2 regions of the Massilia aerilata genome follow, and region 1 is predicted to be linked to the other one. Evidence: predicted binding sites of a transcription regulator. Region 1 holds the regulator's gene; the other holds the start of a gene.
The links. Region 1 encodes FliA, which starts transcription of late flagellar genes. Its sites were predicted from a motif close to CTAAAGTTTNNNNNNNNNNNGCCGNTA; they were not measured.
Positions count from the first base shown of each region.

Region 2: the regulator FliA is predicted to act here: its motif matches at 6,412-6,438, upstream of ACFPO9_RS13365 (flagellar protein FliT).

Region 1 covers NZ_JBHSMZ010000004.1:148,622-163,704, forward strand. Annotated here, with positions in the region: gene ACFPO9_RS05335 (hypothetical protein) at 1-204, opposite strand, end outside; gene flhB (flagellar biosynthesis protein FlhB) at 476-1,633, shown strand; gene flhA (flagellar biosynthesis protein FlhA) at 1,646-3,787, shown strand; gene ACFPO9_RS05350 (hypothetical protein) at 3,901-4,140, shown strand; gene flhF (flagellar biosynthesis protein FlhF) at 4,275-5,762, shown strand; gene ACFPO9_RS05360 (MinD/ParA family ATP-binding protein) at 5,755-6,549, shown strand; gene ACFPO9_RS05365 (RNA polymerase sigma factor FliA) at 6,564-7,283, shown strand; gene ACFPO9_RS05370 (flagellar motor protein) at 7,274-8,017, shown strand; gene motD (flagellar motor protein MotD) at 8,031-8,756, shown strand; gene ACFPO9_RS05380 (hypothetical protein) at 8,852-9,340, shown strand; gene ACFPO9_RS05385 (M35 family metalloendopeptidase) at 9,461-10,558, opposite strand; gene ACFPO9_RS05390 (putative bifunctional diguanylate cyclase/phosphodiesterase) at 10,928-13,024, shown strand; gene ACFPO9_RS05395 (flagella synthesis protein FlgN) at 13,073-13,543, opposite strand; gene flgM (flagellar biosynthesis anti-sigma factor FlgM) at 13,551-13,865, opposite strand; gene flgA (flagellar basal body P-ring formation chaperone FlgA) at 13,953-14,657, opposite strand; gene flgB (flagellar basal body rod protein FlgB) at 14,817-15,083, shown strand, end outside.
Region 2 covers NZ_JBHSMZ010000008.1:156,498-171,580, forward strand. Annotated here, with positions in the region: gene ACFPO9_RS13330 (alpha/beta hydrolase family protein) at 1-501, opposite strand, end outside; gene ACFPO9_RS13335 (dihydrofolate reductase family protein) at 633-1,280, opposite strand; gene ACFPO9_RS13340 (VOC family protein) at 1,277-1,675, opposite strand; gene ACFPO9_RS13345 (hypothetical protein) at 1,677-2,246, opposite strand; gene ACFPO9_RS13350 (amino acid permease) at 2,243-3,637, opposite strand; gene ACFPO9_RS13355 (tetratricopeptide repeat protein) at 3,660-4,274, opposite strand; gene pdxR (MocR-like pyridoxine biosynthesis transcription factor PdxR) at 4,413-5,879, shown strand; gene ACFPO9_RS13365 (flagellar protein FliT) at 6,079-6,360, opposite strand; gene ACFPO9_RS13370 (M1 family metallopeptidase) at 6,695-9,310, shown strand; gene ACFPO9_RS13375 (M13 family metallopeptidase) at 9,358-11,409, shown strand; gene ACFPO9_RS13380 (class I SAM-dependent methyltransferase) at 11,548-12,171, shown strand; gene ACFPO9_RS13385 (CsbD family protein) at 12,371-12,550, shown strand; gene ACFPO9_RS13390 (DUF2939 domain-containing protein) at 12,622-13,164, shown strand; gene ACFPO9_RS13395 (hypothetical protein) at 13,161-13,631, opposite strand; gene ACFPO9_RS13400 (AI-2E family transporter) at 13,677-14,750, opposite strand; gene ACFPO9_RS13405 (CsbD family protein) at 14,872-15,051, shown strand.

The DNA of each region.
Region 1 (15,083 bases):
GCCGGCCGCGCCGGCAGCCGTACCGGCAGCCGTACCGGCGGCAGCGCCGGTGCCTGCGGTTGCGCCGGTACCGGCAGCACCAGCGGTCTGGCCGGCAGCAGCGCCTGCGTTGCCAGCATTGGTGGCGGCGCCCGCGGTCGTTTGTGCCAGCACCGGTGCCGACATCATGCTCAGGATAGCGGCAGTTGCGATGATCTTTTTCATAATGTTCCTTTAGTCAATAGGGGGCAGCAAATGCTTGCTAACTGATTATAACAATGAAATGTTGCTTCGATTCACTGTAGTCTTATCAATCTGCTAGTCCACCCTGAAAGTGTGAGGTTTTTTCCACGGGGCAGCGAGTACCAGAACGGAAAAGACACCCGTTTCCCCACCTGTTCGCTCTATGGCCCCACGGCAACATCTGGAATAATCCCATCCTGAATCCAAGCCGGTGGCGCAGCCGGCCCAACCGGAGCGGAAGCGGGAACAGGACATGGCGGAAAGCAGCAACGCGGAAAAGACAGAACCAGCGTCACCCAAACGCCTGAAACAGGCACGCGAAAACGGCGACATCCCCCGTTCGCGCGAAGTTGCGACCTTCACCGTCCTGATGACCGCTGGCGCCAGCCTGTGGATGCTGGGCGGCGGCGTGGTCGACAAGCTTTCCACCACGCTCCAGCGCGGCTTGTCGCTCGACCGTGAACAGATCACCAACCCGAGTCTCCTGATCGAGCGCGTCATCGCGGACGTTGCCGGCGTCATGCTGGTTTGCCTGCCGCTGGCGATCGCCATCATGCTGGTCGCCGTGGTCTCGCCCTTGCTGATCGGTGGCTGGAATTTCAGCGCCAAGTCCTTCATGCCGAATTTCGGCAAGCTGAACCCGATGAACGGCCTTGGCAACATGGTGTCGACCAATGCCCTGGTCGAGCTGCTCAAGGCGGTCGCCAAGACCCTGCTGGTGGGGGCGGTCGCCTGGTATGTGGTGATGAGCCAGAAGGATGCCGTGATCGGCCTGGCGGTCGAGCCGCTCGGCGCCGCCATGCCGCACCTTGGCGGCCTGCTGGCCAAGGCATTCCTGACCATGGTCGGCGCGCTCGGCGCGATTGCCCTGCTGGACGGTCCGTACCAGATCTGGCACTACGCCAACAAACTGAAGATGACGCGCCAGGAAGTGATCCAGGAATCCAAGGAATCGGACGGCAACCCGCAGATCAAGGGCAAGATCCGCCAGCTGCAGCGCGAGATGGCGCGCAAGCGCATGATGAGCAACGTCCCGACCGCGGACGTGGTCGTGACCAACCCGACCCACTTCGCGGTGGCGCTGAAGTATGCCGAGAACGGCCGCGGCGCGCCGCGCGTGGTGGCCAAGGGTACCGACGAAGTCGCGGCGAAGATCCGCGAGATCGCGAAAGAGAACAAGGTCGCGCTGCTCGAAGCTCCGGCCCTGGCCCGTGCGCTGTACAAGCACACCGACATCGACGACGAGATCCCGGAAGCCCTGTACTCGGCGGTGGCCGAAGTGCTGGCCTATGTCTACCAGCTGCGCGCCTACACCAAGGGCACCAGCGACCATTATCCGGATCGCCCGAGCAAGCTGGCGGTGCCGCCGGAGATGGATCCCTTCAATCCGGCGTCGCAGCAAAAGCATTAAAGGAATAAAGCAATGAACGGTTTCACACTGCCGGCATGGGCCAAGGCGATCCTGGGACGCGGCAACGCGCTGGCGGCGCCTATCCTCATCATCCTGCTGCTGTCGATGATGATCCTGCCGCTGCCGGCGTTCGCACTCGACCTGTTCTTCAGCTTTAACATCGCGATGTCGGTCATCGTGCTGCTGACCGCCCTGTACACGGTCAAGCCGCTCGACTTCATGGCCTTCCCGGCGGTGCTGCTGGTGACGACCCTGCTGCGCCTGGCGCTGAACGTGGCCTCGACCCGCGTGGTGCTGACCGAGGGCCACACCGGCGGCGCGGCGGCCGGCAAGGTGATCGAAGCCTTCGGCCACTTCCTCATCGGCGGCAACTACACGGTCGGCCTGGTGGTGTTCATCATCCTCACCATCATCAACTTCATGGTCGTCACCAAGGGCGCCGGCCGTATCGCCGAAGTGGGCGCGCGCTTTGCACTGGACGCAATGCCGGGCAAGCAGATGGCGATCGACGCCGACCTGAACGCCGGCCTGATCGGCGAAGCGGAAGCCAAGCAGCGCCGCTCGGACGTGGCGATGGAAGCCGAGTTCTACGGTTCGATGGACGGTGCCTCGAAGTACGTGCACGGCGACGCGATCGCCGGCATCCTGGTGACCCTGATCAACGTGATCGGCGGCCTGATCGTCGGCATGCTCCAGCACGACATGTCCTTCGCCGACGCGATCAAGAACTACACCCTGCTGGCCATCGGTGACGGCCTGGTCGCGCAGATCCCCTCGCTGATCATCTCGATCGCGGCCGGTATGGTCGTCTCGCGCGTGGCCAGCGATCAGGACGTCGGCGACCAGGTCGTCGGCCAGCTGTTCGGCCGTCCGATCGTCATGTACATCACCGGCGGCATCATCGGCGGCATGGGCATGATCCCGGGCATGCCGAACCTGGTGTTCCTGCTGCTGGGCAGCGCCCTGTTCGGCGTTGGCTACCTGGTGGAAAAGCGCCAGAAGAACGCGCTGGCGGCAGGGTCGCCGGGTGCGGCCAGTGCAGCGGGGCAGGGCGGTGCGGCGGGCGCCGCGGCTGGCGCAGGCGGCGCGAGTGCCGCCGCGCCGGCCGAGCAGGAAGAGGCAACCTGGCAGGATGTCATGCCGGTCGACACCCTGGGCCTGGAAGTGGGTTACCGCCTGATTCCGCTGGTCGACAAGGGCCAGGCCGGCGAGCTGCTCAAGCGCATCAAAGGCATCCGCAAGAAGTTCGCGCAGGAAGTCGGCTTCCTGGCGCCGCCGGTACACATCCGCGACAACCTGGAGCTGAAGCCCTCGGCCTACCGCATCTCGCTGAAAGGCGTGGAAGTGGGCAGCGGCGAGGCGATGAACGGCCAGTTCCTGGCGATCAATCCAGGCATGGCCAGCGGCACGCTGCCGGGCCAGCCGACCACCGATCCGGCCTTCGGCCTGCCGGCGGTCTGGATCGACGCCGGCCTGAAGGACGAGGCGCAGAGCATGGGCTATACCGTGGTCGACGCCGGCACCGTCATCGCCACCCACCTGAACCACCTGATCACCACCCATGCATCGGAACTGCTGGGCCGCATGGAAGTGCAGGCACTTCTTGACCATTTGGCAAAAGATGCGCCCAAGCTGGTCGAGGACCTGGTGCCGAAGGTCGTGTCGCTGTCGACCTTGCAGAAGGTGCTGCAGAACCTGCTGCAGGAAGGCGTGCATATCCGCGACATGCGCACCATCATCGAATCGCTGTCGGAACATGCCGGCTCGACCGCCGATCCGAACGACCTGACCGCGCTGGTGCGTATCGCACTGGGCCGCGCCATCGTCCAGCAGCTGTTCCCGGGCACCAACGAGCTGTCGGTGATGACCCTGGATAACCGCCTCGAGCGCCTGCTGGTCCAGGCCCTGAATGCCGGCGGCGACGGCACCGGCATCGAGCCGGGCCTGGCCGACACCATCGTCCAGCAGGCCGCCAACGCGGCCCAGCAGCAGGAGGCGATGGGCTTCACGCCGGTGCTGCTGGTGCCGGGGCCGCTGCGGACGCTGCTGTCGCGTTTCCTGCGCCGGGCGCTGCCGCAGTTGAAGGTGTTGTCGCATTCGGAGATTCCGGAAACCAAGACAATCCGGGTGACCAGCCTGGTAGGCGCGGCGTAAATACCAGTAGGGTGGGCACCCCATGCCCACGATATGCAAGCGGTCCGCATGCAGCCGCAACACCGTTGAGAAAGATCACCAGACGGGCCTTTGGGCGGCGGTACCGTGGCGAAATGACTGCCGACAAATGGACCGCCAACTTGATTGCAGCCGCCGACCAGCGCCGCCCGGGTGGCGTCGAGCGTCGGCGGGACGCTGTCCAGGCCGATCTGGTTACCCATGCTATCGGCATCCGGAACGTGCTGGAGCTTCATGACGCGGCTTTGTTCTTGCGCCGCAGCGGCGTCAGCGACGAGCTTGCAGCGCGTGTGCTGTCCCAACATGGCCCGCGGCGGAGTCTGCGGCGCAAGTAAGGCCTCCCCTGGGTTTGCTGGAATTAGCCCTGTTTCCCCATCCTTTTCCTCCGATGGTTTCCTGGCGGCATCGTCAATAATCCTGTTATAGACGATTAACCTGTAACACCTGCCTGCATGAGCGGAGACCGACGATGAACGTGAAGAAATTTACAGCCCCGACTTCCCGTGAGGCCCTGCGCAAGGTGCGCGATGCCCTGGGACCGGACGCGGTCATCCTGTCGAACCGCCCGGTGGATGGCGTGGTCGAGATCCTGGCGCTGGACAACGACGACGTCGCCTCGCTGGCTTCGCCTTCGCCGGAGTCGGACATGGCGGCCCCGCGCCCCCATTTGCACCACATGGACGATCTCCCGCAAGCTGCAGCCCCGGCCGCGCGCGCGCTGCACGAAGCGGGCGCACCGCGTCCCTACGACGCGCCGGCAGCCCGCAGCTTCAGCAACATTCAGGCGGAGCCGGCAATGCGCGCACCGGCAAGCCGCCCGGCCATGCCGTCCTTCCAGGATTTCGAAGAACCGGCGCCGGCCCCGCAAACCTATGTCAACCGCCGCGCACCGCAGCCGGAAGCACCAAGTTTCGACATGGCCGCAATGACCGCCATGATGTCGGCCGCCATCGCCCAGGCCAAGGAGTCCGCTGCCAACGCGGCCGCCGCCGAGATGCAGGGCATGATGAGCGAGCTGCGCGCCATGCGCGGCATGATGGAAACCCAGCTGTCCGAGCTGTCCTGGGGCAGCACCCAGCAGCGCGAGCCGCAGAAGGCCGTCGTGCTGCGCGAGATGCTGGCGGCCGGTTTTTCGGCCAGCCTGTCGCGCTACCTGATCGACAAGCTCCCGGCCGGCAAGGATGCCGCCGAATCCCTCCGCTGGATCAAGACGGTCCTGGCACGCAACATCACCTCGATGTCGGATGAGGACGCGATCCTCGACCGCGGCGGCGTGTTCGCCCTGGTCGGCCCGACCGGCGTCGGCAAGACCACCACCACCGCCAAGCTGGCCGCGCGCTGCGTGATGCGCCACGGCCCGGAAAAGCTGGCCCTGATCACTACCGACGCCTACCGTATCGGCGGCCATGAGCAGCTGCGCATCTACGGCAAGATCCTGGGCGTGATGGTGCACTCTGTGAAGGACGAGGCCGACCTGCGGATCGCACTGAAAGAACTGCGCAACAAGCACACCGTGCTGATCGACACCATCGGCATGTCGCAGCGCGACCAGATGGTGACGGAACAGGTGGCCATGCTGACGGAATCGGGCGCCAACGTGCAGCGCCTGCTGTGCCTGAACGCCACCTCGACCAACGAGACCCTGAACGAAGTGGTGCGCGCCTACCAGGGCACCGGCCTGGCCGGTTGCATCATGACCAAGATGGACGAAGCCGCGTCGATCGGCAACGTGCTGGACGTGATCATACGCCAGAAACTGAACCTGCATTACATTTCGAATGGCCAGCGCGTGCCGGAAGACCTGCACCTGGCCGATCGCGCCATGCTGGTCGACCGTGCCTTTCGCACCAAAAAAGACGCTGCCGCGCAATTTTCCGACGCCGACCTGCCGCTGATGATGTCCGGCCTCGGCAACCTGAACAACGACCGTTCGCTGCGCGAGGTGACCATTGGCTAGTTTTGATTTCGACCAGGCCGAAGGCCTGCGCCGGATGCTGGCGGGTCCGAAGCCACGCATCGTGACCTTCCTCTCGGCGACCGCGCAGGACGACAAGGGCGCCATGCTGGTGAACCTCGGCGCCTCGCTGGCGCAGAGCGGCAATGACGTGCTGATCGTCGACGCCTGCGAGCACGACTACGGCGTGGCCCAGCGCCTGGGCGTGGACCGCGGTCCCGGCCTGCTGGAGGTGGCGCGCCAGGAGTGCGCGCTGAACCAGGTGATCCATCCGGCGCCCCAGGGTTTTTCGGTGGTGAAGATGCGCCCGGGCCGCACCGCGGACGAAAGGCGCCGCCTGGCGAAAGCCTTCGACGTGCTGGTCAAGCAGGCGGCCGGCAGCATCGTGATCGTCGACGGCGAATTTTCGGATGAGGGCGGCTTCCCGGTGCCGATCATGGAATCCTCGGAGATCGTGGTCCAGGTCTCGACCGGCGCGACGTCCATCACGAACGCCTATGCGCTGGTCAAGCGCCTGTCGCAACACCTGGGGCGCCGCCCTTTCGGTATCCTTGTCACCGGCGCTACCGAAGCCGAGGCGAAGGTGGTATACGATAATATGTCATCTGCGGCAACACGTTACCTGGCAGTAACGCTTAGCTCCATGGGCTCGGTGCCCGCCGACGAGTACCTGCAGCGCGCCGCGCGCCTGGGCCGTGCGGTGGTCGACGCCTTCCCGCTGGCGGGCGCGTCGGTGGCATTCCGCCGCCTGGCCGGACGTTTTGCAACGGGCGTGAGCCGCGCAGCATAATAAACAGAAAGAACATGTACACGGCTAAAGGGAAAGCGGACAAGAATCATTTGCTGACGGAGCATGCGCCGTTGGTGAAGCGTCTCGCCCACCAGATGAAGGCGAAGCTGCCGCCGTCCGTCGAAGTCGACGACCTGGTACAGGCGGGCATGATCGGCCTGCTCGATGCGATTCAACGCTACGAAGAAAACCACGGCGCCCAGTTCGAGACCTATGCGGTGCTGCGCATCCGCGGCGCCATGCTGGACGAATTGCGCAGCAACGACTGGCTGCCGCGCTCGACACGCCAGAACATGCGCAAGGTGGAACAGGCGATGGCGACCCTGCAGCAGCAGCTCGGCCGCGCGCCCAGCGAATCCGAGATCGCGAAAAGCCTCAAGCTTTCGCTGGCCGATTACCAGGAAATGCTGGGCGATTCCGGCGGCCACCAGTTGGTCTATTACGAAGATTTCCATGACGAAGACGGCAACGACAGCTGGCTCGACCGCTATGCCGTCGATGACGACGATCCGCTGCGCGCGCTGCTGGAGACCGACTTCCGCCAGGCCGTCATCGACGCCATCGACAACCTGCCGCCGAGGGAGAAGATCCTGATGGGCTTGTATTACGAGGAAGAACTGAACCTGAAGGAGATCGGGGCGGTGATGGGCGTGTCGGAATCGCGCGTCTCGCAGCTGCACAGCCAGGCCGTGGGCCGCATGCGTACCTATCTCAAGGAGCTTGCGTGGACATAGCCAGCCTGCTCGGGCTGGTGCTGGCGATTGCCGGCATCCTGGTCGGCCATACCCTCGACGGCGGCAAGTTCTCTTCGCTGGTGCAGCCGGCCGCCTTCGCGATCGTGGTGGTCGGCACCTTCGGCGCCGTGCTGCTGCAGACCAAAAAATCCGCCTTCCTCCGCGGCCTGCGCATGCTGCGCTGGGTGTTCGCCCCGCCGCCCGACCGCCGCCAGGAGCTGGCGCGCGAAATCCATCTGTGGAGCCTGTCGGCGCGCCGCGACGGCCTGCTCTCCCTGGAACAGTACATGACCAAGGCCGATCCCTTCATCCAGAAGGGCCTGCGCCTGGTGGTCGACGGCATCCAGCCGGACAAGCTGCGCAGCCTGCTGTTCACCGAGATCAACACTTATGAGATGCGCGAGCGCCAGGCGGCGCGCATCTGGGAATCGGCGGCCGGTTATGCGCCGACGGTCGGGATCCTGGGCGCCGTGCTGGGCCTGATCCACGTGATGGAAAACCTGAGCGACCCCTCGCGCCTCGGCGCCGGCATCGCGGTCGCCTTCGTCTCCACGGTGTATGGCGTGGGCCTGGCCAACCTGCTGTTCTACCCGGTCGGGAACAAGATCAAGAGTATCGTCGCCGAGCAGGTGCTGCAGTACGAGATCCTCACCGACGTGTTCCACGACATCGCCACCGGCGACTACACCCGGGTGCTCGAGGAACGCATCGCCTGCCTGACGGCGCCGTACTGAGCCGGGGCCGCTCATGACGCGCCGAAAACGCTACGTCGAAGACAACGAGAACCACGAGCGCTGGCTGATCTCCTACGCCGATTTCATCACGTTGCTGTTCGCCTTCTTCGTGGTGATGTACGCGGTTTCGGTGGTCAACGTCGGCAAGTACAAGGTGCTGTCGGATGCCCTCGGCGACGCTTTCGGCAGGCGCGGCGCGGCCACGAAGATCAATACCGCGGTCGAGGTCGAACCGCTGCCGCTGGCGAACATCATCGCCCGCAAGCGCGCGGAAGAGGCCAAGCGCGACCGCGTGCGCCTGGATCTGCTGGCCCGCAAGCTGAACAGCGTCCTCAAGCCGCTGGTCGACAGCGGCAAGGTGCGTGTTACCCAGAACGCGCGCGGCGTCACTGTCGAGATCAACGCCAGCGTGCTGTTCGACGAAGGCGACGCCGGCCTGGTCGGCAACGCGAAGGAAACCCTCCGCACCGTCGCCGGCCTGCTGAAGGACGACACGCACGCCATCGAAGTCGAAGGCCACACCGACACCACCCCGATCGCCACCACCGCCTTCCCCTCGAACTGGGAACTTTCGGCGGTGCGCGCCAGCACCGTGGTGCGGCTGTTCGTCGAGAGCGGCGTGCTTGAACGCCGCCTGGCCGCGGTCGGCCGCGGCGCCAACCAGCCGATCGCCTCCAACGACGACCCCATCGGCCGCGCCCGCAACCGCCGCGTCGCCGTCACCATCCTCGCCGAATAAACCATGCGTGGGCACCCCGTGCCCACGCATGGCGCGCACGCTTGGCATTTCCACCATGGCGGTCCACAATCGTCCCAACCCGGCAGGAGCTGTCGATGCGAAGACGAACGATGCTGTGCGCCGCGCTATGGGCCATGACGGCCGCGGCCGCCGGCGCCGATGGAGAAAAACCGATGAATGTGCATGCGAGCCTGAGCGTCGACGCCAGGCATGACAAGGTCCTGGTGACTTTCAGGATCGAGAACCGCGGCGAGCGCCGGGCCGGCCTGCCGCGCGAGATCGCGGCCGACACGGCATTGACGCGCCGCCTGTTCGACCTGCGCCGGCATCCCGGCGACGCCGAGGTGCCCTATACCGGCCGCATGGTCAAGCGCGGGCCGCCGACGCTGGACGACTACGTCGAACTGGCCCCGCACTCCGCGCATACGCATACCATCGACATCACCGAGGCCTATGCCTTCAGTCCGGGGACGCATACCTATGTGATCCGCTACGATGGGGCGGCGTTGTCGGACGTGCGGCAGCTCGAGTCGGCGGCGGATTTTGCGACCGAGGCGGTGATGTTCAGTCACACGCAGCGTTAACACCGTCGTCCCCGCAAAGGCGGGGACCCAAGTTGACTTTCGTGGCGACTCGCCGCACTTGGCGGGAATAGTGCCGGGGGCACTATTCCCGCCTGCGCGGGGACGACGGGGGGGGGGGGGTTACTGCAGCGCCGGCGTATTCTCCCCAAAATACTCATGCGAATCGGCGTTATCGATTGCCTGCGACGGATTGCTGATCGCCAGGCTGGCCGCCCCCGACTGCCCATACACCCAGTCGTCGGTCCCCGCCACCACATTGAAGTGGCTCATCTCGTGCACCAGGGTGCCGCCCTTCGAGTCGGTGCCGGTCATCGGCGCGCTCCAGAAGGCCTTGCACACATAGATCTTGTAGGGCTGGCTCGGGTACACATACGCGTAGTAAGACTCGTTGCAGCCGCAGTCGACCGTCACCGGCTTGCCGGCGAAGGCCTCCTTGATCGCCTGGAAGTGGGCCGTCACCGTGCTCGAGCGCGCCGGATCGGCGGCCCCGAACCAGCTCGCATAGCGCGCGCCCAGGGACTTTGCCTGCAGGTAGGCGCCGGCATCCTGCGCCATCGCCTGTGCTGCCTGCGCGGCGCCGGCGATCGCCTCCTGCTGGGCATTCGAGCAGCGGCTGAAGGACAGTCCCGCGCCTTCCGGCAGCGCGCTGACAAGCTCGGACGCGCCGCGCGGCAGGCGCCCGGCTATCCACACCGAAGCGGCCCCCGGCTCGGGCAGGGCGATGGCGCGGGCCGGCAGCGCCGACTGGCCATTCGTGGCGCTGGTGCTCACGCGCGCGACGCCGGGGCGGCTGAACAGCTGGGTGGCGCCGTCGCGCCAGCGCACGCTGTAGGCGCCGGTGACGCCCATGTCGTACAGCGCCGATAGCTCGACCCGCACGCTGCGCGAGGCGCCCGGCCTGAGGGCGACATAGTCGGCGGGGACGGGCGCGGGGCGCTTGACCTGCACGCCCAGGTAGCGCACCGGCAGGCCGTCGCGCGTCACCTCGAACAGCGGCGCCTCGATCGCGCCGAACGGCGTCTGCCACTTCAGCAGGTATTGCGTGGCGGCGGTGGCATTCGTGACGGTCACGTCGACGACCACGTTGTCGCTCTTCGCCAGGGTCTGGCGTTCCGGCGTGACCCGTACCGTGAGCTCGCCGGCTGCGGCCAGCGCGGCGCCCGTGTTCAGCATGGCGCCTGCCGCCAGCGCCACTCCCATGATCGACTTCCGGTCCATATGATTCTCCCGAGGCTGGTTCAAAGCTCGTTTGTAGCAAGCCGGCACCCAGTAATATTGCCGCTCCGCAAGAAACCGCACAGGCCGTGCAGCTTTAATGCAACAAATGGTGAGAATTGACTCTCCGTTACAAAGAATTGCGCGCTTGACTAGACAACCGTTGTTAGAATGAAATGATGCTGGAAGAACACAAGAGTTTCACGACGGAATAAATTCCCCCTGATCGCTCATGCGCCGCCCGAACATCGCGCGCGCGCCGGCCCACACGCCCCACAGCACCCTGAACACTGCGACCACGCCTGCCGCAGTGGCCGCCGCATGTTCGCTTTGCGGCTACCCTTGCGGGCGCATACATCGAACAATGGATTTATGAGCGGATCAGACAATTCAGCGGACGCGATCGCCTCGCGCAAGCGCTTCCTCGAGCTGGGCAAGAACGACATGCTGCAGGTCATCGACGGCATGCCGGCCGGCCTGCTGGTGGTGGACGAGCAGCGCCGCGTCCGCGCCATCAACAGCACCATGAGCGCCATGCTCGGCATCCCCGACGATGCGCTGGCCGGCTTGCCCTCCCTCGAATCCCTGATCCCGGCGGTGGAGCTGGGCGAGCGCGTGACGGCGGCGCTGGAAACCGGCGCGCCGCAGGATGCGGTGATGGCGCCGGTCGACGGCCGCGCGGACGGCGTGCGCTGGTTCGAGTTCAACATCCGCCGCACCTCCCAGTCCGGCGGCGTCCAGCTGCTGCTGATCGGCCAGGACGTGACCTTCCGCCGCCAGGCCAGGCAGCGCCTGCAGGAGAGCGAGGAATTCTTCCGCCTGACCTTCAGCCAGGCCGCGATCGGCATCGCGCTGCTGTCGCGCGAAGGGCGTTTCGTGCGCGTGAACCGCAAGCTGTCGCAGATCGTCGGCTTCAGCGAGATCGAACTGCTGCAGCGCTTCTTCCACCAGGTCACCCATCCGGACGAACTGGATGAGGACAAGGCCCTGATGCGGCGCCTGGTGGCCGGCGAGACGCGCGACGCCCGGCGCGAGTCGCGCTACCTGTGCAAGGACGGCCGCACGGTGTGGGTGGCGCTGAGCGCGTCGACCATGCGCGAAGCCGCCTCCGGCCAGCTGCGCCTGATCGTCGCGGTGCAGGACATCTCGCGCCGCAAGGAGGCCGAGGAAGCGCTGCTGCGCATGGCCAGCCACGACGCCCTGACCGGGCTGCCGAACCGCCTGCTGCTGCAGGACCGGCTGGCGCAGGCCATCGCCCACGCCCAGCGCGCGCGCCGGCAGGTGGGCGTGATGTTCATCGACCTGGACCGCTTCAAGCACGTCAACGACAGCCTCGGGCACGAGGCCGGCGACCAGCTGATCGTCGAGATCGCGCGCCGCCTGTCCGCCGCGCTGCGCGAGAGCGACACCGTGGCGCGCCAGGGCGGCGACGAATTCGTGGTGGTGCTGGCCGACCTGGCCAGTCCCGACGATGCCGCGCTGGTGGCGGGCAAGCTGCTCGAGAGCCTGTTCGAACCGCTGTCGCTGGTCGGCCACGAGGTGTTCCCGTCGGGGAGCATCGGCATCGCCATGTACCCCGGCGACGGGCGCGACAGCGAAGCCCTGCTGAAGGCGGCCGACAGCGCGATGTACCGCGCCAAGGCCAGCGGCGGCAAGCGCTACGAGTTCTACGCCGACGAGATGGCGGCCGAGGCCCAGGCCCACCTGCGCATCGAGCACGGCCTGCAGCGCGGCCTGCTGCGCAGCGAGTTCGTGCTGCACTACCAGCCGCAGGTCGACGCCGGCAGCGGCCGCATCGTCGGCGTCGAGGCGCTGGTGCGCTGGCAGCCGGAGGGCGGGGCGATGGTGCCGCCGAACGACTTCATTCCGCTGGCCGAGGAGACCGGCCTGATCGTGCCGATCGGCGAATGGGTGCTGGGAGAGGCGCTGCGCCAGCAGGCGCGCTTTGCCGCGCTCCTCGGCGGCACGCCGCCGCGCATGAGCGTGAACATGTCGGCGCGCCAGTTCCGCGAGCAGGACGTGGCGGGCAAGGTCGAGCGCCTGCTGCAGGAAACGGGCTGCGAGCCGTCCTGGCTGACGCTGGAGATCACCGAGAGCGTGCTGATGGAGAATCCGTCCGCCGCCGCGGCGACCATGACGCGCCTCTCGAGCATGGGCGTGCACCTGGCGGTCGACGATTTCGGCACCGGCTATTCGAACCTGGCCAACCTGAAGCGCTTCCCGATCCACTGCCTGAAGATCGACCGCTCCTTCGTCTCCGACATCGCGGACGGCGACGACGCCGCCATCGTCAAGGCGGTGATCGCGCTGGCGCAGTCGATGAAGCTGGAGGTGATCGCCGAAGGCGTGGAGAGCGCCGCCCAGCTGGACTTCCTGGGCGCGCACGGCTGCAAGCGGATGCAGGGGTTTTACTTCAGCCGGCCGGTGACGGCGGAGGCGGTGGAGGAATTACTGAAGGCGCAGCTTTAAGCCGTCATTCCCGCGCCACACGTCGTTCCCGCGAAGGCGGGAACGACGTCAGCCGACCAGATAGCGCTTCGAAGGCCCGCTCGGCGCCGTGTGCCCGCCCGGTCCATACACGCCGGCGTCGCCATTGCCCGCCGGGCGCAGCGCGTTCAGCATGCCCTGGGTGTGGGCCATCTGCTTGTTGACCAGCATGCCGTTCACGCGGTTCAGTTCCTTGGCTTCGCGCGTCATGGCGAGGAGCTGGTTCCATTGGCTGCGCAGCTCGTCGTTGCCGCCGACCGCCAGCCAGGGCTCCATGCCGCTTTCCGCGGCGGGGAAACCGGCGGCGCCCAGGGCCCGGTGGCGCAGGCGCGCCAGCTCGGCCATCTTCTGGGCCAGCTGCAGCTTTTTCGGGCTGAGGTTGGAGAGGCCATCGGCATCCGCACTGACCAGGAACTGCTGTTCCGTTTTCATCAGCTCCACGATGGTGCCGATCAGTTGCTGTTCGTCGCGCAGGGTTGCGCCGGGGGATGCTATGGCCATGGAATGTCTATCGTTTGCGGGAGTGCAGCAGGTCGCGTACCGTTTCCAGCAGGCCGTCCGCCACTTTCTCCGAATTTACCTGGAACTGGCCATCGGCGATGGCCGCCTTGATGCGCTCGACTTTCTTGGCGTCGAACACCTGATTCGTGCTGCCGGCAGCCAGCGCCTGGCCTTGCTGGGACAGGCGCACGGTGTCGGTGGCGGCAGGCGAGGTCGCTGCGGCGGTCGCCGCGGCCGCGTTGTCGGCGGTCTTCGCGGTGGCCGGCGGCGTGGTATTCGCCTGCACGCCTGGGTTGTTCTTGAGGGTATCGTTGATTTTCACAGCATCATCCTTTGCAGTTCGGAACAGAAAGCCCGGGATCTGCTTGGGTTATCGGCGTATCAAGTGAAAACTTTAGTCCCAAACCTGTTAAAAGGCCACCTCGACCATACCGCCGGCCCTGGCCGTGCCGCTGACCATCGTGCCGGACGCGGTGCGCACCTGCACCACCTGGCCTTCGCCGGCGGTGCCGATCGCGCGGCCTTCGGACGACACGGAAAAGCCATTGCCATTCAACACCAGACGCACCGCCTGGTTCTGCTGCACGACGGGTTTGCTCTTCAAGGTATCCAGGCGTAGCGGCGTGCCGGCCGCCAGCGAGACGGTCGGGGTGCGGCCGATGGCCTGCGCCATGTCCGTGATGATTCCGTTGGGCATCGCCGCGATGTCGCCTTTTACCAACATCAGCTGGCCCTGCTCGACCGGCTGGCCCTGGGCCAGCGGCACCGCCGCCGCCACATACTCGGCTTTGACGTTCACCTGGGCCTGGATGAAGATGGTCCAGACGGAGGGGGCGGTGCAGCGCACGCCCACCGTGGTCTTGCCCCAGGCGCGCGCGCCCGGCTGCAGGAAGGCTTCCGGCGCCGGGCAACCCGCCAGCGCGGTGCGCGGATCGACCGCGCCGACTTTCACCGACACCTCGCCCGGCAGGCCGGCAGCCTGGGTCAGCAGGAACTGTTCGGCCACGGCGCGCAGCGCATTCGCGTCCTGGCGTGCCGGCACGGCCGGCGCCGCCTGCGTCAGCAGCGGGATCAGCGAGACAGCGGCAAAAAGAGTACGGATGAGGCGTTTCATAAATGGGAAATCCTGTTCGACCCTGCCATCTTAGGCGCCCTGATTCCGTACTGAAACTTGGAATAGCCCTGTTTTGGGTCCCCTTATTGCCCGATTGGAAGAGTCGGCGAGCCCGTATGATCGATCCTGTCCAATAAGACCTTAGCCCCTGGAGGCGACATGATCGGCAAACTCGACGACTACCTGCGTTTCAACGAAACCGCGCTGAGCCTGCGCTCGCAGCGCCAGGAGCTGCTTGCGTCGAACATCGCCAACGCCGACACGCCCAATTACAAAGCGCGCGACATCGACTTTTCGAATGCCCTGCAGGGCGCGCTGGCGCGCGGCGCCCAGCCCCATATAGCCAACGGTTCGGTGGCCGCGGACGGCAAGGCGCTGGCGGACGGCACCCCGGTCCTGTACCGCAACGTATCCCAGGGCGCCGTC
Region 2 (15,083 bases), on a different contig from region 1:
ATCGGGGCTGAGGACATAGACCCAATCCGAGTCCTGTGCGCCCGGCTGTCCAAGCATCAGCGTATTCGCTGGCAGCCTTTTGCGGGCGGTAGGCGATGGAGGGAGCTGGCCCATGTGGGCCAACTGGCGTTGTCCGCTGCCGTCGATATTCACGGCGAACAGGCCGGGCGCTTTGTCCACATCGCCTTGCGCTGTGCGTTTGTCGCGCGAGTTGTAGATTAATCTGCCCTTATTGACCCACTCGAAACGCCCGACATCCATGTCTGAAAATACGGCGACCACTTTCATGGACTCGTCTTCCAGGTTGACGACGCCGAGCTGGTCACGACCCTGATCGTTCTTGACCAGCATGGCCAGTCGTTTGCCGTCCGGTGAGAGCTTGGCGCCGCTCAGGTGGAGGCTGTCGAAGAATGCGGCAATGGGAATGCGCTGCTCGCCGGCGAAAGAAGCCGGCGCCGTCAACAAGGCAACACTCAGCACCAGAGCGTGACGCAGTTTCATAAGGACCTCAACCGGAGAAGGGCAGAGTCGGATATCGTCCAACCTTAGCAGAAAACGATATGTGAAAACTCACGAACTTCCACCGGTTGAACCCACCGGCAGGGCCGCTCTACGAGGATTGAGCGCCCGCCTCAGTCCTTGCGCAGCACCACGTGCGTCGCCGCTGCGGTGGGCACATGCGCGGTACAGCGGAAGCCCATGGCGTTCAGGTCCAGCCCCGCGAACAGGGATTCGCCGGACCCCAGCAGAACCGGTGAGATCGCCAGGTGCATCTCGTCGACCAATCCGGCCTGCAGGAACTCGCGCACCGTCGCCACGCCGCCGCCCAGGCGTATGTCCTTGCCCTTGGCGGCGGCGCGGGCCTGCTCGTAGGCGGACTGGATGCCGTCGGTGACGAAGTAAAAGGTGGTGCCGCCTTTCATCTCCAGCGGCGCACGCGGGTACTGGGTCAGCACGAATACCGGCACGTGGTAGGGCGGCTCATCGCCCCACCAGCCTTTCCAGCTGTCGTCCGGCCAGGGACCGCGGACCGGCCCGAACATGTTGCGGCCCAGGATCCAGGCGCCCACGTTCTCGAAGCCGCGCGCGGCAAAGTCTTCGTCCGGGCCGTCGGTTCCCTTGCCTGCGTTGCCGATCATGCTCTGGAAGGTGCGGGTGCCGCGGAACCACTGGTGCAGGCCGCCGGCGCCTTCACCCATGGGGTTCTCGAGGCTCTGGTTCGGACCGGCGCCGTAGCCGTCGAGGGAAATGGAAAAGCATCGTACTTTTAGTTCGGTCATTCTGTCTCCATGATGAAAGGCTGAAGGCCAACGATGCAGAAACCGTGGCCAAACGGATCGCTGCAAAATGCTACAGGAGGATAACCGGCCACGCGGTGTACCTGTTCGGTTTTTGCGCCGGCGCCCAGCGCCTTCGCCAGCGTCGCTTCGAAATCCTCGACGCGAAAATCGATGTGCACCGGCGTCCAGTGCCGCTCGTATCTGCGCACGTCGTCGCTGCCTTTGGCGGGATGGCTGCCCGCCGGCTTGGCGACGAGGCCGATCGTCGCTTCGCCGGCGCTTAATAAAGCATAGCCGGGATGCGGCCGGGAGGCTTCGGAAAATCCGAAGGCTTCTCCGAAGAATTTTAAACCCGCTTCGATGGAGGGCACATCGATGGAAACCGTCACTTTCATATCATTTTCCGGTAGGTGAAACATTTGTCGACGCGCGTTCGCGACGGGTGTCGATGGCGATCCAGTTGGTCTCCCAATGCTGGCCGCCGTCCTTTGAGTAGGCCTGCTCGAAGCGCCAGCGGCCCGCATCCATCGGCAGGATCAGGAAGCGCACCAGGATCGCGCGTCCGTCCAGGGTGTCCTGGCCGTAAAAGCTGCCCCGGCCGTCCTTGAAGACACCGTGCATCGGCTCCGTCATCAGGCCATTGGCCAGGTTGGCGAAATGCAGGGTCCACTGGCCGCTCGCCGGCTGGTACAGGCGCAGCGACACGCCCGCGATCCGGCCGGCACCGCCGCGCACGTCGAGTTCCACGAGGTTGGCGCGCTCGCCCATCACGGGTTTGACGACCGAGGTGCCCGCGTACTCGACCCAGTCGGTCTTGCCGCTGAGCGGCTCGCGCAGGCGTTTCAGCTGCGTGCCCCAGGCGCCGATCTCCCAGTCGAAATCGTGCTGGCCGTCGCGCGGCGCCGGTGCGCCGCCGATCGCTGCATTCGACAGCAGCAGGAGAGTCAATGCGAGAAGCTTTTTCATGCCCGGTTCAGCAGGGAGCGAGGCCGCGCATACGCAAAATACACCACCAGGCCCAGCGCCAGCCAGGCCAGGAACGCCATCCAGGTGGTCTTGCCGAGGAAGGCCATCAGCACGGCGCAAAAGGCGATCGCGAGCATGGGTACGTAGGGCACGCCGGGACAGCGGAAGGCGCGGTGCAGGTCGGGGCGTTTCTTGCGCAGCACGATGACGGCCACCGAGACCAGGCAAAAGGCCGCCAGCGTGCCCATGTTGACCAGTTCGCCGAGCACGCCGAGCGGCACCACGGCGCTCAACAGGCCGAAGATGATCCCGACGATCCAGGTGGCGAAGAAGGGCGTGCCGAAACGCGGATGGACCGTCGACAGCCTTGGCGGCAGCAGGCCGTCGCGCGACATGGCGAACAGGATGCGCGTCTGGCCATAGGCCATCACCAGGATCACGGTGGTCATGCCGAGGATGGCGCCGAGGTCGACGAAGGCCGCGAACCAGGTTTCGTGCGCATACTGCAGCGCCAGCGACACCGGGTGGTCGATGCCGAGGAACTGCGCATACGGCACGATGCCGGTCATGATGGCGGTGACGATGATGTACATGACCGTGCAGGTCGCCAGCGTGCCGATCAGGCCGATGGGCAGGTCGCGCTCCGGGCGCTTCACTTCCTCGGCGGCGGAGGTGACGGAATCGAAGCCGATGAAGGCGAAGAACATGAGCGCGGCGGCGCTCAGCGTGCCGCCGGCGCCGTGCGGCATGAAGGGATGCCAGTTGGCCGGCTGGACGTGGCGCGCGCCGACCAGGATGAACAGCAGCACGACGCCGAGCTTGATGACGACCATGATGTTGTTCACGCGCGCGGACTCGCGTACGCCCAGCGACAGCATCCCCGTCAACACCATCATGATGCAGAAGGCCGGCAGGTTGAACCAGGTGTGCTGTCCCGGCAGCGCACCGGGCGCGGCCCGCAGCGCTTCCGGCAGCATCAGGCCGAAGCTGGCCATCAGCGACTGGAAATAGCCGGACCAGCCCACCGCCACCGCGGACGTCGCCAGGCCGTATTCGAGCAGCAGGTCCCAGCCGATGATCCAGGCCACCAGCTCGCCCATCGTCACGTAACTATAGGTGTAGATCGAACCGGCGACGGGGACGGTGGACGCGAACTCCGCATAGCACAGCGCCGCCAGGCCGCAGCACACGCCGGCGATGACGAAGGACAGCGTCAGGGCGGGGCCGGCCGTGACGACGCCGGTCCCGGTCAGCACGAAGATGCCGGTGCCGATCACCGCGCCGATGCCCATCAATACCAGGTCGAAGGGACCCAGCACTTTTTTCAGGCCGCCGGGCTTGCGGCTCGTGACCATCATCTGGTCGAGATTTTTTGTTCTGAATAGGCTCATGTGCGCTCTAGGTAAAAGTGAGTCAGGATGTGCTGCTGCTCTTGTGCGGCCGGGACGGCAAGGGCATGCCCGGCTGCCAGTTGCGGGACATGCATTGCGCTTCTTCGATCTGTTCTTCCGTCATCCGGCGCGCGATGTCGGCTCGCTGCTCGCCCGCATTGCGGTGGCCCCTGGCGGCCGCCAGGTCCCATAGCATGTAAGCAAGCACCGCATCCTCGGGCAGGCCGGCCACGTGATAGCGGTACATCAGGCCGAGGGCGTACTGGGCGTCCGGATGGCCCTGGCCAGCCGCCTTGCGGAACCAGGACACGGCCAGCGCCTGGTCCTGGGGCACCGCATTGCCGGTGTAGTACATGGCGCCGACCACGTACTCGGCGGCCGGCAAACCCTGCAGCGCCGCCTTGTGGTGCCAGCGGAAGGCCTGCTTGTAGTCGCGCGGGACGCCATGGCCCATGTAGTACATCAGGCCGAGCAAATGCTCCGCATCCGCGTTGCCGGTATTGGCAAGGGGCGCGATTTCCTTCAACGCGGCTGCGTAATCCTGCTCCTTGTAGGCCAGCACGCCTTCGGCCAGGCCTGCAAGCGAAGGGGCGTGCAGGCCAAGCAGGAGCATCATTGTGGCGATCTGCTTTTTCATGGTCTTCTCACGTTTCCTGATCGACGAATGAAAAGGACCGAATTCGACATAGCCGGAAAAAGATATTTATTGGCAAACTATATGCAGTGGACTGGTACCATGTAAGGGCCACCCGGCGCCTGTTCGATAGGACTACAGATGGACTACGGCCTCCTGCTCGCGGATTTCGAGCGCCACCACGACGTGAGCGGCTGGCCGCGGCAGCGCACGGTGCACGCCTGCCTGCGCGCGGCCATCCTTGGCGGACGCCTGGCTGCCGGGCACCGCCTGCTGTCGACGCGGACCCTGGCGCGCGAGCTGGGCATTGCCCGCAACACGGTTTTGTATGCCTACGAGCAGCTGATGTCCGAAGGCTTGCTGCTGACTTCCCGGCGCGGCACCGAAGTGGCGCAAGTGGCGACCGCGCCCGAAAAGGGCGGTGGGCCGCCGGCGCCTTCCACCCTGTCGCGCCGCGCGCAGGCGCTGGCAGGCATGGCCACGCCCGGCTTCCTGAGCGGCGCCTTCGCGCTCGGCGTGCCCGCCCTCGACGCCTTTCCGATGGCGGCCTGGCGCCGCCTGCTGGACCGCGCCTGGCGCGAGACCGGGCCCTTCGAGTTCGATTACTGCGACCCGACCGGCCTGCCGGTGCTGCGCAAGGCGATCGCGGACTACCTGCAGGCCGCGCGCGGCGTGCGCTGCGACCCCGCGCAAGTGGTGGTCACCAACGGCACCCAGGCCAGCCTGGAGCTGTGCGTCCAGCTGTTCGCCGACGCCGGCGACACGGCCTGGATCGAGAGCCCCGGCTACCTGGGCGCATTGTCCGCCTTCCGCGGCGGCCAGCTGCGCACGGTCGGCATCCCGGTGGACGAGGAGGGCATCGTCCCGGCGGACGAGGACTGGCGCCGCACGCCGCCGCGCCTGATCTATGCCAGCCCCTCGCATCAGTATCCGAGCGGCGGCGTGCTGGACATGCGGCGCCGGCTCGAGCTGCTGGAAAACGCGGGCCGCGCCGGTGCGCTGATCATCGAAGACGATTACGACAGCGAGTTCCGGCATGACGGCCCGCCGCTGCCGGCGATGCAGGGCCTGGCGCCGGCCGCGCCGGTGATTTACCTGGGCACCTTCAGCAAGACCATGTTCCCGGCCATGCGCACCGGCTTCATGGTGCTGCCGGCGGGCCTGGCCGAGGCCGCGCGCCCGGCGCTGGCGCGCCTGCCCATGCACGGGCGCGTGCCCGAGCAGCGGGCGCTGGCGGCATTCTTGAACAGCGGGCAGTTCGTGCAGCACCTGCGGCGCATGCGGCGCCTGTACCGCGAGCGGCGCGACGCCTTGCTCGAGGCGCTAAGCCTGCATTTTGGCGACACCGTGCTGGTGCATGGCGCCGGCACCGGCATGCACTTGTCGCTGCGCTTTGCCGATCCGGCCTGGCGCGACGACCGCATCAGCGATGCCGCACTCGCCGCCGGCATCGCCGCGCATTGCATGACGCGGCACGAGACCGGCTTGCGCAAGACCGCGTGGAACGGTCTGCTGCTGGGCTACAGCCAGGTGCCGGCCGGGGACATCGACGCTGCAATAAGGCGCCTGGCGCGAGTCCGCAGGCAAACGTTTTCGCAGAGCGGCTGAAAGCACGGCGGCTTGCGTGCAAGATGCTTCGTCTCCTTGTGCCTCTGATTATTGAGAGAATCCTAATCACAAGAATTGGCCATTTCAACAACTTTGGGAAGTCAGGCGGGATGAGAGAAAACGTTTTGCTTGCCGGGAACGGGCAACAAAAAACCCCTGGGACGTGAGTCGCAGGGGTTGTCCGGGAGAGGTGAAACGCTTAATGGGCGCTCATCGCCCGCTCGATCTGGCCGTGCCAGGGTTCGGTGACGTCGCGCACGGCGCGGTCATTGGCCATGATCTGCTTGAGCAGGTCGATCTTGCGCAGGCGCTGGACGCCTTCCAGCGGCGGCACGCCCGATTTGGTGGCGCTCACCTGCAGGGACACCTGGGTTTCCAGCCGTGCCAAACCATCGAAGTCGCCATCCTGGGCAGCAACTGCCATCCGGCCGCTGAGGGCGGCGATATTTTCGTACATGGCGAGGACTTCGTTGGACGTCATGATGCACCAAGAGCAAGTTTTCCGGCCGAATTACCGGGTATCTAAGGTCCTTAACGGCCCTGATTTTTGAAACTTTAGGGTTGACGAAAGATTTTTTTAAAAATTTCTCGCAAACTCGAGTATTGAGATTTTGCACGTTTCTGAATTGATCCAGCGCAAAGAGCAGATGGACATAAAGCGTCCTGCTCCCCGGTTCGTGCAATCCAGCCCGGCTTTCTGCAGTCTGTCGCAAAGCTGCCATTCTTGCCCTTGGACTTGCTTATAGTGCAAGCTGGATCGGTGCGCCATAGCAGCGCCGACGAAAAACAAGATGAGAGAGAAAGGGAGACTGTCCATGAGACGATTCCAGGCGATCGGCGCTACCGCGCTCGCCCTTGCCGCCATTGGCGCCCATGCCGAGGCACCATATTCTTTTGACAAGACCCCGGGCAAGCTGCCCAAGGACGTCATCCCGGTCGAATACCAGGCCCACCTGGCGCCGGACATAGCCGCCAACACTTTCAGCGGCACGGAAACGGTCGAGATCGAAGTGCTCAAGGCTACCTCGACCATCATGCTGAACGCCGCCGCGCTGGAAATCGACAGCGCCGCGCTGTCCGGCAAGGGGATCAAGGAGCTCAAGCTGACGCCGGTGCTGGACGAGAAGCAGGAAACCCTGAGCTTTACCCTGCCGCAGCCGCTGGCGCCGGGCCGCTACCGCCTGGCGCTGGCCTTCCGCGGCAAGATCAACCGCGAAGGACGCGGCCTGTTCTATGTGAATTACCAGGCCGGGAAGGCGGACAAGAAGCTGATCGCCACCACCATGGAGCCGACCGATGCGCGGCGCATGCTGCCGACCTGGGACGAGCCGGCCTTCCGCGCCAGGTTCCGCCTGTCGGTCGACCTGCCGGCCGGCCTCAAGGCCTATTCCAACACCCCGGTCGACAAGCAGACCGGCATCGCCGGCGGCAAGCAGCGCATCAGCTTCAAGCCGACCCCGAAGATGCCGAGCTACCTGGTGGTGCTGGCCGCCGGCGAGTTCGAACGCATCAGCACCAAGCAGGACGGGGTCGAGATCGGCGTCGTCACCACCGAAGGCAAGAAGGAGAAGGGCGCGTTTGCCCTGGGCGCCAGCCGCGACCTGCTGCACTTCTATAACAATTACTTCGGCGTGCCTTACCCGCTGGCCAAGCTGGATCAGATCGCGATCCCGAACGGGTTCAATGGCGCGATGGAGAACTGGGGCGGCATCGTCTATAACGAAAACACCCTGCTCTACGATCCGAAGACCAGCCCGGAGTCTATCCGCCAGCTGACCTTCTCGGTCAATGCCCACGAGATGGCGCACCAGTGGTTCGGCAACCTGGTGACCATGGCCTGGTGGGACAACCTGTGGCTGAACGAAGGCTTCGCGTCCTGGATGGCGTCCAAGGCCACCGAGCACTTCCACCCGGAGTGGCGCCCCTACCTGGCCAACATCGGCGACCGCGAGCGCGTGATGAACCTGGACGCCCGCAAGACCACCCATCCGATCCAGACGCAGGTCGAGACCGAGGCGCAGGCCGCGGACGCCTTCGACGACATCACCTACGAAAAGGGCCAGGCCTTCCTGCGCATGCTCGAGGCCTATCTGGGCGAAGACGCCTTCCGCAAGGGCATCCGCGCCTATATGCAGAAGCACCAGTACTCGAATACCACCTCCGCCGACCTCTGGACGGCGCTCGAACGCGCCTCGGGCAAGCCGGTCGGCAAGCTGGCCTCGGACTGGACCACCCAGCCTGGTTTCCCGCTCATCAAGGTGGAGCAGGCCTGCGAGGACGGCAAGCGCAAGGTGACCCTCAGCCAGCAGCAGTTCCGCCTGGACGAGCCGGCCACGGACAATCGCCTGTGGAACGTGCCGCTGCAGGTCGGGACCGTCAACGGCAAGGCGATGACGACCCTGCTCGCCAATGCCAGTACCAGCGTGATGCTGCCCGGCTGCGAGGGCGCGCTGGTGGTCGATCCGCACAGCGTCGGCTACTTCCGCATCCAGTACGACCGCGCCACCTTCGACACCCTCGCCGGCCAGGCCGCGCGCCTGCCCGACGCCACCCGGCTCAAGCTGCTGAACGATACCTGGACCCAGGTCGCGGCCGGTCTGGTCCCGCTCGACGCCTGGCTGAAGCTGGCCGCGCAACTGCGCGACGAACCGCGCCTGGCGGTGTGGGAATCCATCATCGGCAACCTCAACTTCCTGGACAGCCTGGCGCGCGGCGAGCCGGAGCGGCCTCTGGTGCGGCGCTTCATCGCCGGCTTCGCCAGGCCGAAACTCGTGCAGCTGGGCTGGGACGAGAAGCCCGGCGAGGCCGTCGAAGACGCCCAGTTGCGCGCGCTGCTGGCCGGCGCCCTGGCCAGGTCCGGCGACGAGGAAGCGATCGCGCAGGCGCGCAGCCGCTTCCAGCGCTGGCTGGCCGACCCGGCGGCCGTTAGCCCGGCGATGATCGGCTTCGTCACCTCGGCCGCCGGCCGCTACGCCGACCAGCCGACCTTCGACGCCATCGCCCGGCGCATGCAGCAGACCCAGAACAACGAAGAGCGCTCGCGCCTGCTGGGCGCGCTGATCCAGGTGCAGGATCCGGCCCTGGCGGACAAGGTGCTGCGGATGGCGCTGTCGCCGAACACGCCGCCGACCCAGGTGGCCGGCATCGTGCAGGGCGTGGGCCGCTCCCACCTCGACCAGGCCTGGAACTTCGCCGTCGCCAACCGCGAGCAGCTGATGAAGTCCCAGGATTCGGTGGGCCGCAACCGCGCCTTCCCGGGCATCGTCGACGCCTCGTCGAGCGTCCAGGACGCCCAGCGCATGGAAGACTTCGTTCGCCAGAACTTCGAAGCCGATGCGCAGGTCGAAGCGCAACGGGTCGCCAGCGGCGTGCGCGTGCGCGCGGCCCAGAAGGCGCGCCTGCTGCCGCAAGTGCGCGAGGCGCTGAAATGAATGCCAGGTACTACAATAAGACGATCACTCACCAAGAAGGGAAATACATGAAGACAAGTTGGACTCCAGTAAAGACGGCCATCGTGCTGGCCCTGTGCGGCGCGGCCGTCGTTTCGATGCCGGGCCAGGCGCGGCAGGCCGCTGCGCCGAAGGCCGAAGCCGCCCAGGCGAATGCCGCGGTGAAGCCGGGCGACGATTTCTTCGCCTACGCCAATGGCGACTGGCTCGCGAAAACCGAGATCCCGGCCGACCGCAGCTCCTGGAGTTCGATGGGCGCGCTGGCCGAAGAGACCAACCAGCGCATCGTCAAGATGATCGAGGACCTCGCCGGCGACAAGAAGCTGAGCGGCGAAGGACGCAAGGTGTCGGACTACTTCCGTGCCTACATGAACGAATCCGCCATCGAAGGCAAGGGTGTCACGCCCCTGAAGCCGATGCTGGCGAAAATCGATGCGATCAAGGACAAGGCCGGCCTCACGCGCGCGCTGGGCGAATCGATCCGCGCCGACGTCGACCCGCTGAACAACACCGACTTCTTCACCGAGAACGTGTTCGGCCTGTGGGTCGCGCAAGGCCTGCACGACACTGGCCGCCACATGCCCTACATCCTGCAGGGCGGCCTGGGCATGCCGGACCGCGCCTACTACCTTGACAACAGCGAGCGCATGGCCGGGCTGCGCACCAAGTACCAGCAGCACATCGCGGCGATGCTGAAGATGGCCGGCTACAACGATGCCGAAGCGCGCGCCGCCAAGGTATTCGCGCTGGAAGTGGACATCGCGAATTCGCACGGCACCCGCGCCGATTCGGCCGACGTGCTGAAAGCGGACAATACCTGGACCGTGAAGGACTTCACGTCCAAGGCCCCGGGCATGGACTGGAACGCCTTCTTCAAGGCCGCGAAGCTCGGCGACCAGCAGAAATTCATCGTCTGGCATCCGTCGGCGGTGGTCGGCGAAGCCGCGCTGGTGAACAAGGTCGACCTGGCCACCTGGAAGGATTACCTGGCCTTCCACCGCATCAACCAGATGGCGAACGTGCTGCCGAAGGCCTTCGCCGACCAGCGCTTCGATTTCTACGGCAAGTCGCTGAGCGGCACGCCGCAGCAGTCGGTCCGCTGGAAGCGCGCGCTGGGCGCCACCAACGAGGCGATGGACGAGGCGGTCGGCAAGATCTACGTGGCCAAGTACTTCCCGGCCGAGAACAAGGCGCGCCTGCAGCAGATGGTGAACAATATCGTCGACGCCTTCGGCAAGCGCGTCGACAAGCTGGACTGGATGGCCCCGGCCACCCGCGCCCAGGCCAAGGAAAAGCTGAAGACCCTGTACGTGGGCGTCGGCTACCCGGACAAGTGGAAGTCGTATGAAGGCCTGAAGGTCGTGGCCGACGACGCCTTCGGCAATGCCGCGCGCGCCGACGAATTCCATACCGCACAGGAGATCGCCAAGCTGCACCGCAAGCCGGAGCGCACCGAATGGTCGATGCCGCCGCAACTGGTCAACGCCGTCAACCTGCCGCTGCAGAACGCGCTGAACTTCCCGGCCGCGATCCTGCAGCCGCCGTTCTTCGATCCGAAGGCTTCCGACGCCACCAACTACGGCGCGATCGGCGCCGTCATCGGCCATGAGATCAGCCACAGCTTCGACGACCAGGGCGCCCAGTTCGACGCCCAGGGCCGCCTGCGCGACTGGTGGACCAAGCAGGATGCGGAGCACTTCAAGACCGCGTCCGGCAAGCTGGTGGAGCAGTACAACGGCTACAAGCCTTTCCCGGACCTGGCCATCAACGGCCAGCTGACCCTGTCGGAAAACCTGGCCGACCTGGCCGGCCTGGCCGCGTCCTACGACGCATACAAGGCAGCCTCGGGCGCCAAGGCCAATGTGGAAGGCGACCGCCAGTTCTTCCTCGGCTTTGCGCACAGCTGGCGCAACAAGGCCCGCGAAGCCGCCGAGCGCCGCGGCATCCTGACCGACGGCCACGCGCCGGGCCAGTACCGCGCCGCCACCGTGCGCAACCTGGATGCCTGGTACAAGGCCTTCGACGTGCAGCCGGGCCAGAAGCTCTACCTGGCGCCGGAAGACCGTGTCCGCGTCTGGTAATTAGTTTGTAGAAGGTAACGGACACCTGCGGCGGGCATGCCGGGCCTAGAATCAATGGCCTGATGTTCTCATCGCAGGTGCTCCATGAAGCAGCATTATCTCGACCTCAAGCGGCGCATCCTGCGCGCACACCCCTATATGGAACAGGACGACTTCCGGGACATCGCCGAGCGCACCCTGCATCACTACGACGTCAACGCGCCGCGCTTCTTCGCGGGCACGATCGATCACGACGTCAGCCAGAACATCGCGGCCCTGCTCGATGCGATCGAGGCGGAAGCGCCGTTCACCATCCTCGACCTCGGCTGCGGCCCGGGACGTGACCTCAAGACCTTGCGCAGCATGGGCCACCGCGCCATCGGCCTGGACGGCAGCGCGCGCTTCGTGGAGATGGCCGCGCAATACAGCGGCTGCGAAGTCTGGCTGCAGAATTTCCTCGACCTCGATTTGCCGGATGAATTATTCGATGGCATCTACGCCAACGCCTCGCTGTTCCACGTCCCGCGCAGCCTGCTGCCGAAGGTGCTGAAAGAACTCTACGCGGCCCTGAAGCCGGGCGGCGTGCTGTTCAGCTCCAACCCGCGCGGCAATAACGAAGAGGGCTGGAACGGACCGCGCTGGGGCAGCTTTCACGATTATCCCGCTTGGGAAGCATTTGTGACCGAGGCCGGTTTCGAGCCGATGCATCACTACTACCGCCCGGCCGGTTTGCCGCGCGACCAGCAGCCCTGGCTGGCATCTGTATGGCGAAAGCTAATTTAAGTTTCGCCTAACAAAATTGATTCCGCTACGTTAACCGGCGAACAGAGTGCAGGCGGCAATGGGCACAAGATGAACCCATACCGCTCGACAAGCGAACGGTACGAACGGGATCTCGACACCGCCACCAATCTCGGCGGTCCACCGGATGGGATGCGCAGCGGGTCGAGGGTTCGTTAACCAACCGAAAGGAGGTGTCCATATGAACGAGGACCAGATCAAAGGCAAGGCCAAAGACATTGGCGGCAAGATTCAAGAAGGTGTCGGCAAAGCCATTGGCAGCAGCGAGCAGCAAGCCAAAGGCCTGAACAAGCAGGTCGAAGGCAAGGTGCAGGAAAAAGTCGGCGACGCTAAAGATATCGTCGGCAAGGGTAACCGCTGATCTGCGTTGCCTAAGCGTGTACCTCCCAAACAGCCGCCTCCGGGCGGCTGTTTCCATTTAGAATCCCGATCATGAACACTTTACAGAAGCGGATTCTCGCGGTCCTTGCGATCCTTGTTGCTGCCGGCGTGGCGGCCTACTGGTACTGGTCGCCCTGGCTGGCGATGCGCGAGCTGCGCGATGCCGCAGTGGCCGCCGATGCCGCGCGCTTTAACGAGCATGTCGATTTTCCGCGCGTGCGCGCGAGCCTGAAGAGCCAGTTCTCGGCGCGCATGCAGCGCGACCCGGCGGACGCCGGCAACAATCTCGGCAGCCTGCTGGCAGGTGTGCTGGTCGACAAACTGATCGACACGGCCGTGCGCCCGGAAACGATCATGTTTGCGATGCGCGAAGGGAAGTTCAAGATCGGGAACGGTCATGGCAGCGCCCCTGAAGACGGCCAGGACACCGGCGAGGCCAGGAAGACCGTCTGGCGGACCGAAAGGCAAGGCTTGAACACCATCCTCTTCCATGGCGAAAGGGAAGGCGGCGCCAGGGGCGACGCGATGGCGCTGGTCATGCAGCGCCAGGGTTTCGCCGACTGGAAGCTGACCGATATCCGGCTGCCGGATTAAGATTCCGGCCGCGTCGCCAGCGCCACGATCGCGGCGCCTGCTGCGACAATCAAGGCATCTTCGATCAGCCCGCTGCGCGTCTGGCCCATCCGCGCCATGGCCTTCTTGCGGGCGGCCAGCGTCAGGTAGGCAAGCGGTACGGCGGTGGCCACCGCGACCGCCGCTCCGGCCTTTTCCCGGCCCTTCGGCGCCAGCGCCGCACCGGCGATTCCTGCGCTCATCACGCGCGCCAGCAGGCCCAGGAAAACGGTGCGGTCGGGCGCCGTCTTCATCTTGTCGCCGAACAGTTCGCCGACTCCCATGGCGAGGGCGCCGTATTTGAACAAGGGGCGGTCCAGCAGGGCGAGTTCGCCCGGCGTATCGCGGTCGGCGAGGCGGGCCGTGGCAATGGTTGCCATGGGCGTCATCGAGCGCGCGCTGGCGACGGCGCCGATCAGGGCGGAAGGGAGCAGGGCGGGCGTGTTCATCGTCGTGTGGTCCTTTGCATGGGTTGGGAAGGGCCATGCTAGCCTTTATCCGGCGGGCGGCGCGCCGTCTTGCTCCTGAGATCGGTCGCCGAGGATGTCTTCCACGTACAGCATCTTCACCAGCAGCATCAGCGTGGCCGTCATCGGCGTCGCCAGCGCGATCCCGGCGAAGCCGAAGATGGTGCCGAAGATCAGTTGCATCACGATGATGACGGCCGGGGCGATCTGCACGGTATGGGAGTCGATCAGGGGCTGGATCACATAGCCGTGAATCATCTGGATGCCGAGGAATAGCAGCACCGTGTACAGCGCCAGGTGCGGATCGATCGACAGGGCGATCAATACCGCGGGCACGCCTGCCATGACGGGGCCGACGTAGGGGATGAAATCGAGCAATCCAGCGATGATGCCGAGGATGAGCGCCAGCGGCACGCCAAGCAGGCTCAGCCCGATCGTGGTGGCCACGCCGGCGATCAGCATCGAGACCGACGTGCCGAGCAGCCAGCGCCCCAGCGTGCCGCCGATCTCGCTCAGCACCTGGCGCGCGCGTTCGCGCCTGGATTGCGGCACCAGTTTGACGAAGCCGTCGATATAGCTGCGCGGCGCGATCGCGAAATAGATGCCGACAAACAGGATGATCGCGACGTTGCCGACCGCGCCCAGGGCGCCGCCAAAGAACAGGCCGGCGTTCGGCACCATCTGCTCAAGGTAGTGCATGAACTGTTTGGGCTGCGGCAGCTCACTCGCAAGGCGCTTGAGCAGGGGGTGCTTCTCGACCATCTGCTGCAGGCGCTGCAGCGAGGTGGGGATGTCCCTGGCGAGCTGGCTGGCCTGCTCCGACATCTGAGGCGCCATTGCCCAGCCGCCCAGGCCGATCACCAGCAGCAGCACGATCACCACGATGCCCAGGCCCAGCTTGCGGTTCAGGCCGAAGCGGCGGCACAGGATCGCACTCAGCTCGTACAACAGGATCGCGAACAGGACGCAGGCAAATACCAGCAGCAGCGCACTGGCCGCGAACCAGACGCCGGCCAGCAGCGCCAGGAACAGGACGGCGACGCCATCGACGATGGCGAAGCGGCGCAACAGGCGGCGATGTGTGGACGAGGGCTCGCTCATGACAAAAGACTAGCAGTGCGTGATATCGACCGTCGCGCGGCTGAGCTATGTGCGTGCGCTAACGGAGCCGCCGGTCAAGTTTTCTTATTATTGAGTCACTGATTAACGAAAGGAGAGCACCATGAACTCGAATCAAGTCGAAGGCAAACTGCAGGACATCGGCGGCAAGATCCAGGAAGAGGCCGGCAAGCTGGTCGGCAGCGAAGAGCAGCAAGTGAAAGGCCTGAAAAACCAGGTCGAAGGCAAGACCCAGGAGAAGCTGGGCGATGCGCAGGAAAAACTGCACGACGCTACCAAGTAATACCGTAGGGCGGGCACTCCGTGCCCACGAAT